Rhodospirillum rubrum ATCC 11170: one gene and its partner. The protein of the gene in region 1 interacts with the protein of each later gene in a pairwise test. Links are inferred from orthologs where the notes say so. Each region holds a gene or a part of one and is shown on either strand. Other genes may lie near its edges. The genes, in order: cysE and cysK.

Region 1 (3,297 bases):
TTTCAGGGGCGCCCTGGTGGCGCTCGCCCTTGCCGCGGGGGGATCGGCCGCCCTGGCCGCCGAACCGTTGAAGGTGGGCGTTTCCACCGGGCCTTATGCCGAGATCCTTGAATACGTCGCCGATCTCTATCAGAAGCAGGGCGGCGGGCCAGTCAAGGTGGTTGAATTCGCCGATTACACCTTGCCCAACGCGGCGCTGGCCCAGGGTGATATCGATTTCAACAATTTCCAGCACAAGCCCTATCTCGACAATCAGATCAAGACGCGGGGCTATGATCTGGTGCCGATCGAGAAAAGCATCGTCGTGCCGCTTGGGCTTTATTCCAAGGGTTTGAAATCGGTGGCTGATCTGAAGGACGGCGCCCAGGTGGCCATCCCCAATGATCCGGCCAATGGCTCGCGCGCCCTGTTGCTGCTCCAGCAGGCCGGGTTGCTCACCATCGATCCCAAGGCCGGCATCACCGCGACTCCGGCCGAGGTGATCGCCAATCCCAAGCACCTGAAGATCAAGGAAATCGACGCCGCCCAATTGCCGCGTTCGCTTGATGATGTCGATCTGGCGGCGGTGACGTTGAATTACGCGGTGGCCGGTGGCCTCAGCCCTAAGCAAGCCCTGGTTCTGGAAGGCGCCGATACGCCCTGGGGGCTGTGGTTCGTCGCCCAAAGCGCCCATAAGGACGATCCCAGGATCTTGAAATACATCGCCCTTTACCGCAGCCCCGAGGTGAAGGACTTCATCCTCAAGCGCTTCGACGGCACGATCATTCCGACGTGGTGAGGCGACTTCGGCCAAAAGGAAAAGGGCCCGGACGGGGTGGCGTCCGGGCCCTTTGATTTACCGGGAAAGCTGGGCGCCGGCCTGGGCCCGCCAGGGCCCCAATCCGTCGTCGCCGCGATGCATCAGGGGTATCAGCAAGACCAGCAACAACGCCCAGAAGGCGAAGGCGGCCAAGGGTTCCGCGCGCATGAAAGGACCCTCCCTGTCTGTTTCAGGCACCTGGGTCCGACGGTACTCTATCAGGCTACAATGTCAATAGACGATAAGGGTTAGTGTGCGGCTCCTCAGCCGGAGCGGCCGCGCCGGCTTTCAGATGGTATAGGCGAACGACTCATAAAGCAGGTCGTTGAGGATCTGGTCTTCGGTTGGCGCGGCGGCGCGGGTGATGAGCTTGGCGGGGACGCCGGCCACGGTGGTTCCGGCTTCGACCGAGCGCAGCACCACCGATCCGGCGGCGACCCGGGCGCTGGCGCCGATTTCGATATTGCCGAGGATCTTGGCCCCGGCGCCGATCATCGCCCCCTGGCGAACCTTGGGGTGACGGTCGCCGCTGTCCTTGCCGGTGCCGCCCAGCGTCACGTTCTGCAACAGGCAGACGTCGTTTTCGACCACCGCCGTTTCACCGACGACAAGGCCGGTGGCGTGATCAAGGAAAATGCCGCGGCCGAAGCGGGCGGCGGGGTGGATGTCGGTTTGAAAAACATCCGACGAGCGGCTTTGCAGATAAAGGGCGAAGTCGCGTTCGTCGTGATGCCACAGCCAATGGGCCAAACGGTGGGTCTGGATGGCGTGGAAGCCCTTGAAATACAAGAAGGGCTCGATGAAGCGCGCGCAGGCCGGATCACGTTCGACAACGGCGGCGATATCGGTGCGCAGGTCCTGGGCAATCTCGGGCATGGCCTCGACCGCGCGGTTGAAGGCATCGATGATGATGCCCAGGCCGACCAAATCGTTTTTCAGGCGGGCAGCGATGCGGTGAAAGGCGGCGGCCTCCAGGGTTGGCTGATTGAGGATGGACTCGACGAACAGCGGCGCCAGCATCGGGGCATGGGCATAGGCCTCGCGCGCTTCCTGGCGCAGGCGCAGCCACAGGGCGTCGAGAAAGCCTTCACTCGGTGGCACCCCATCGCCCCCCGTGCCGGCGATGACGGTCAGTCGTCCAAGGGTTGAGCGCATCCTCTGTCCCTCCTTGAGGCGACGGTATGGCTAGGGGGAAATCCGGCGGTGGAGAAAGGGCGCTGGGGAACACCCCTCCAGTGCGCTTGCCGACTGTCTGGCCGATGGGGTGGTCAATCAATTCAGAACATCTAAATCGTCGATTTAGCTATCCTTAAGGGTATTGAAAATGGCGGCCTTCCGCCCGGATGCCGCCATTCCCCACAAAATATTTGGATTTCAAGCGCTTGCGCTGACGGTGGTTGTGTAGATTTTTTCCAGCAAAGTCAGGGCGCCCCGGTAGCCAAGATAGCTGCGCGACAGCACGACTTCATAGGATGCCGGGAAGCCGACCTCGACGATCGCCCCCTTCAATTCCTTGGCAAGGTCGCGTTCCCAGGTGGTGCCAAACAGGATCGGCGCCTTGTGGCCGAAATCGGTGGCGCGGATCTTTTGGTGGATGGTGTAGCTGTCTTCTTCAAAAGAGACATCGGTGGCCACGTCATCGGCGATCGCGTGGTAATGGGCGCGGATATCCTCGCGCACCTCCTCGGGCGGATTGTCGGTGATGATCTGCAGCCCCGGTATCAGGCCCAACTGGTTTACCAGGAATTTGGTCAAGGCCAGATTATAGGCGCTGTCGCCGATGACGGCGAATTTGGCCGGCAGACCCCACCAGTACTCCGCGTAGAAATCGGTGAAGTCCTCCAGATAGCGGTAATAAACGGCTTCTTCGGCGGTGATGAAGGCCTCGACCACCGCGCTGTCGAGGCCGGCGAAAGCCGCCACCTCGCGCAGGAAGGCGCCGGTTTCCTTGGCGCCGATCGGGATGATCGGTCGATGCAGGGTCGGCTGGCCGTATTTGCGGTCCAAATGGCGCGCCGTGTCCAGCCCCAGCCAGGGCGAGAGCACCAGATTAAAGCCGGCGCGCGGGATGGCCTTCCATTCCGCCACCCCGGCCGATTGCGGGCCGAACAGGATATTGACCTTAAGGCCGATGCCTTCGAGCAGCCGCTTGATCTCGGTCAAATCACCGCGCCAGAAGGTGTTGTGGTAGGGCAGCAGTGACCAGACATTGACCGTATGGGGCTCGCGGGCCCCGTCGCGCTCCGCATCGTAATCGCCAACGAACTGGTCGATGATCGCCTTGGTCACCAGTTCGTGGCCGGTGAAGTTATTGCCGCGAAAGCCGCCAGTCTCGGCATAGACGATCGGCACGCCGCGCTTCTGATAGGGGCCGACCACCGAGCCGATGTCATCGCCGACCAGATCGGGAATACAGCCGGTCAGCACCACGAACAGGTCGGCGTCAAGCACCTGCAGCGAGGCGCCGATCAATTCGTCCAGGCGCTCGGCGCCGCCGA
Region 2 (3,255 bases), 3.4 Mb from region 1 along the record:
GCCGCCGCCGGACCCCAGCGCCCCGCCCTGGTCGTCGGCTTCGCCGCCGAGACCGAGGAGGTCGTCGCCCAGGCCTCGGCCAAGCGCCTGCGCAAGGGCTGCGACTGGATCATCGCCAATGACGTGTCCGAGGCTGGCAATGGCGGTCGCGGCACCGTCTTCGCCAGCCCCGACAACACGGTGCATGTGATCACCGCCGAAGGCGTCGAAGACTGGCCGACCCTGTCCAAGGACGTGGTCGCCCACCGCTTGGCCGGGCGCATCGCCGCGACGCTGACCGACCGGGCCGCCGCCCCCTGCCCCTCCCCCGCGCAGAAGGGATCTTTGGCATGATCAGGCTTTCCAAAAAGATGCTCTTCGCCATCGAGGCGGTGCTTGATATCGCCTATCACGCCGGCGGCGAACCGGTGCAAAGCCGCGAGATCACCCGCCGCCAGGGCATCCCCCGGCGCTATCTGGAACAGACCCTGCAGCATCTGGTGCGCAGCGGCGTGCTGACCGGCGTGCGCGGCCCGCGCGGCGGCTACCGGCTGGCCCGCGAACGCCGGCGCATCACCATCGGCGAAATCGTCCGCGTCGTCCGCGACCTGGAAGCCATCGACGAGGCGGTCGATGAACTGCCCGGCTCGGATCTTGGCCGTCAGGTGGTGCGGCCGCTGTGGAACGAATTGCACGACGAGTTGATGGTCAAGCTCGACACCCTCACCGTCGATGACCTGTGTACCCGCGCCTATCGCGACGGCATTCCCAGCGAAGCCGAAAAGAACCTGGATTTCACCATCTGACCGCGACGGCGGCGCCCGGGCGGTGTCCGGCTAAGCGGGTGGCCAAGCCCGGGAAAACGCCGGGAATCATTTGACATCGGCCGATGCCGGTGTAAATACAGATCAATAGGTGTTTATGCCTTTCTAATTACACAATGGAACTGGAAAAAGCCATGACCGTGATCGCTCCGTCCGCCGCCTCCGAGTCCGTCGGCACCAGCGCGACCGACATCGAGTTCCGCGGCAAGGTCTATGACTCGATCGTCGACACCATCGGCGCCACGCCGCTGGTCCGGCTGGCGCGCTTTTCCAAGGCCCATGGCGTGGTCGCCGACCTGCTTGGCAAATGCGAATTCTTCAATCCGCTGGCCAGCGTCAAGGACCGCATCGGCTTCGCCATGATCGATGCCGCCGAACGCGACGGCCGCATCAAGCCCGGCGCCACCCTGGTCGAACCGACCTCGGGCAATACGGGCATCGCCCTGGCCTTCGTTTGCGCCGCGCGCGGCTACCGGCTGATCTTAACCATGCCCGAAAGCATGTCGATCGAGCGCCGCAAGATGCTGACCCACCTCGGCGCCGAAATCGACCTGACCCCGGCGGCCAAGGGCATGAAGGGCGCCGTCGCCCGCGCCCAGGAACTGGTCGAGAGCATTCCCGGCGCCGTGCTGCTTCAGCAGTTCGACAATCCGGCCAACCCCGAGATCCATCGCCAGACCACCGCCCAGGAAATCTGGAACGATACCAACGGCGCCGTTGATATCGTGGTGTCGGGCGTGGGCACCGGCGGCACGGCGACCGGCATCGCCAGCGTCCTCAAAAAGCTCAAGCCCAGCGTCAAGCTGGTGGTCGTCGAGCCCGAGGACAGCCCGGTGATCAGCGGTGGCGCCCCGGGGCCCCACAAGATCCAGGGCATCGGCGCCGGCTTCATTCCGGGCAATCTCGATGTCAGCCTGATCGATGAAGTGGTCAAGGTCGCCAACGAAACCGCCTTCGCCACCGCCCGCGCCGTCGCCCGTCAGGAAGGCGTGCCGGTGGGGATTTCCTCGGGCGCGGCCCTGGCCGCCGCCGTCGAGGTCGGCCAGCGCCCGGAAAACAAGGATAAAACCCTGGTGGTCATCCTGCCCAGCTTCGCCGAGCGCTATCTGTCGACGCCGCTGTTCGAGCAGCCCTGAGCGGCCGATCGCCCCGGGCGGGGTGGTGGCTCTCGCCCCGGGCGGGGCGGTGGCTCTCGCCCCAGGCGGGGCGGTGGCTGTTGAACTCGGCGCGGATTCCCGGTAACCCGGGGGTCCGCGCCGTTTTCCCTTTGCCGTCCTGGATCCCCCCGCCCATGGATTTCACCGAAGAACAGATCCACCGTTACGCCCGCCATATCCTGCTGCCCGAGGTCGGCGGCACCGGTCAGGCCCGCCTGCTGGGCGCCCGGGTGCTGGTGGTCGGCGCCGGCGGCCTCGGCTCGCCGCTGGTGCTGTATCTCGCCGCCGCCGGCGTCGGCACCATCGGCGTCATCGATGCCGATGTCGTCGACCTGTCGAACCTGCAGCGCCAGATCCTGCACACCACCGAGCGCATCGGCATGACCAAGGTCGACAGCGCCGCCGCCGCCGTCGCCGCGATCAATCCCGGCGTGCGCCTTGAGACCCACACCGAGCGGCTGACCGCCGCCAATGCCCTGGAGTTGATCGGCGCCTATGATCTGGTGGCCGATGGCAGCGACAATTTTCCCACCCGCTTTCTGATCAACGACGCCTGCCACCTGCTGGGCAAGACCCTGGTCAGCGCCGCGGTGCTGCGCTTCGATGGCCAGCTTTCCACCTTCCGCACCCATCAGGGCGGGCCCTGTTATCGCTGCCTGTACCCCGAGCCGCCACCCGAAGGATCGGTGCCGACCTGCGCCGAGGCCGGGGTCCTGGGCGCCGTTGTCGGCACCATGGGCAGCCTGCAGGCGACCGAGGTGATCAAGGAGCTTCTGGGCATCGGCCGCTCGATGGCCGGGCGGCTGCTGATCTGCGACGCCCTGGCCGGCGGCTTCCGCGAGGTCCGGCTCAAGCCCGATCCCGCCTGCCCGCTCTGCGGCGCCCAACCGACGATCACCGATCTGTCCCTCCACGCCGATCAGGCCGAGGGATCCGTCTGTGCCGGGTGATCCCGCCGCGCCCGCGCCCGGCATCGCCGGCCTGTCGGCGGTGGTGCTCTCGGATGCCTTCGAGCGCGTCCATTACGCCCTGGTCCTAGCCAGCGCCGCCGCCGCCCTGGGTCAGCCCGCCCTGCTGTTCTTCACCCTGGGGGCGACCAGGGCCCTGGCGCGGACCGCCCGCCCCTCCACGCCCCCGCCCGGGGTCACGGGGGATGTCAGCCCCGGCTGGCGGGCGCTCGCCCCTTCGCCCGGACATGACACCGCCCTGGCCCAGGATCAGGCCCTGGCGGCGCGCGGCGTCGCCGATTTCGAAACCCTGCTGGAGGCCTGCGTCGCGCTGGGCGTGCGCTTCGT

Evidence for each region.
Region 2: the proteins of cysE (region 1) and cysK interact in binary tests that used the Escherichia coli proteins (3 or more experiments, as listed by UniProt). The link is inferred for Rhodospirillum rubrum ATCC 11170 from one-to-one orthologs.

Annotation. Positions count from the first base shown.
Region 1 is NC_007643.1:944,272-947,568, forward strand. What follows is about bases 22-3,001. They hold cysE (serine O-acetyltransferase), read right to left. Parts: upstream 1,955-3,001; coding sequence 1,088-1,954; downstream 22-1,087. Other genes in these bases: RRU_RS04145 (MetQ/NlpA family ABC transporter substrate-binding protein), read left to right, coding at 22-778; RRU_RS20130 (hypothetical protein), read right to left, coding at 836-967; RRU_RS04155 (nitrogenase component 1), read right to left, coding at 2,174-3,001. Also shown: more of RRU_RS04145, read left to right, coding at 1-21; more of RRU_RS04155, read right to left, coding at 3,002-3,297.
Region 2 is NC_007643.1:4,342,684-4,345,938, reverse strand. Bases 1-2,938 are described here. They hold cysK (cysteine synthase A), read left to right. Parts: upstream 1-937; coding sequence 938-1,939; downstream 1,940-2,938. Other genes in these bases: RRU_RS19555 (DsrE/DsrF/DrsH-like family protein), read left to right, coding at 2,900-2,938; RRU_RS19560 (HesA/MoeB/ThiF family protein), read left to right, coding at 2,095-2,910; RRU_RS19570 (RrF2 family transcriptional regulator), read left to right, coding at 330-785; coaBC (bifunctional phosphopantothenoylcysteine decarboxylase/phosphopantothenate--cysteine ligase CoaBC), read left to right, coding at 1-333. Outside these bases: more of RRU_RS19555, read left to right, coding at 2,939-3,255.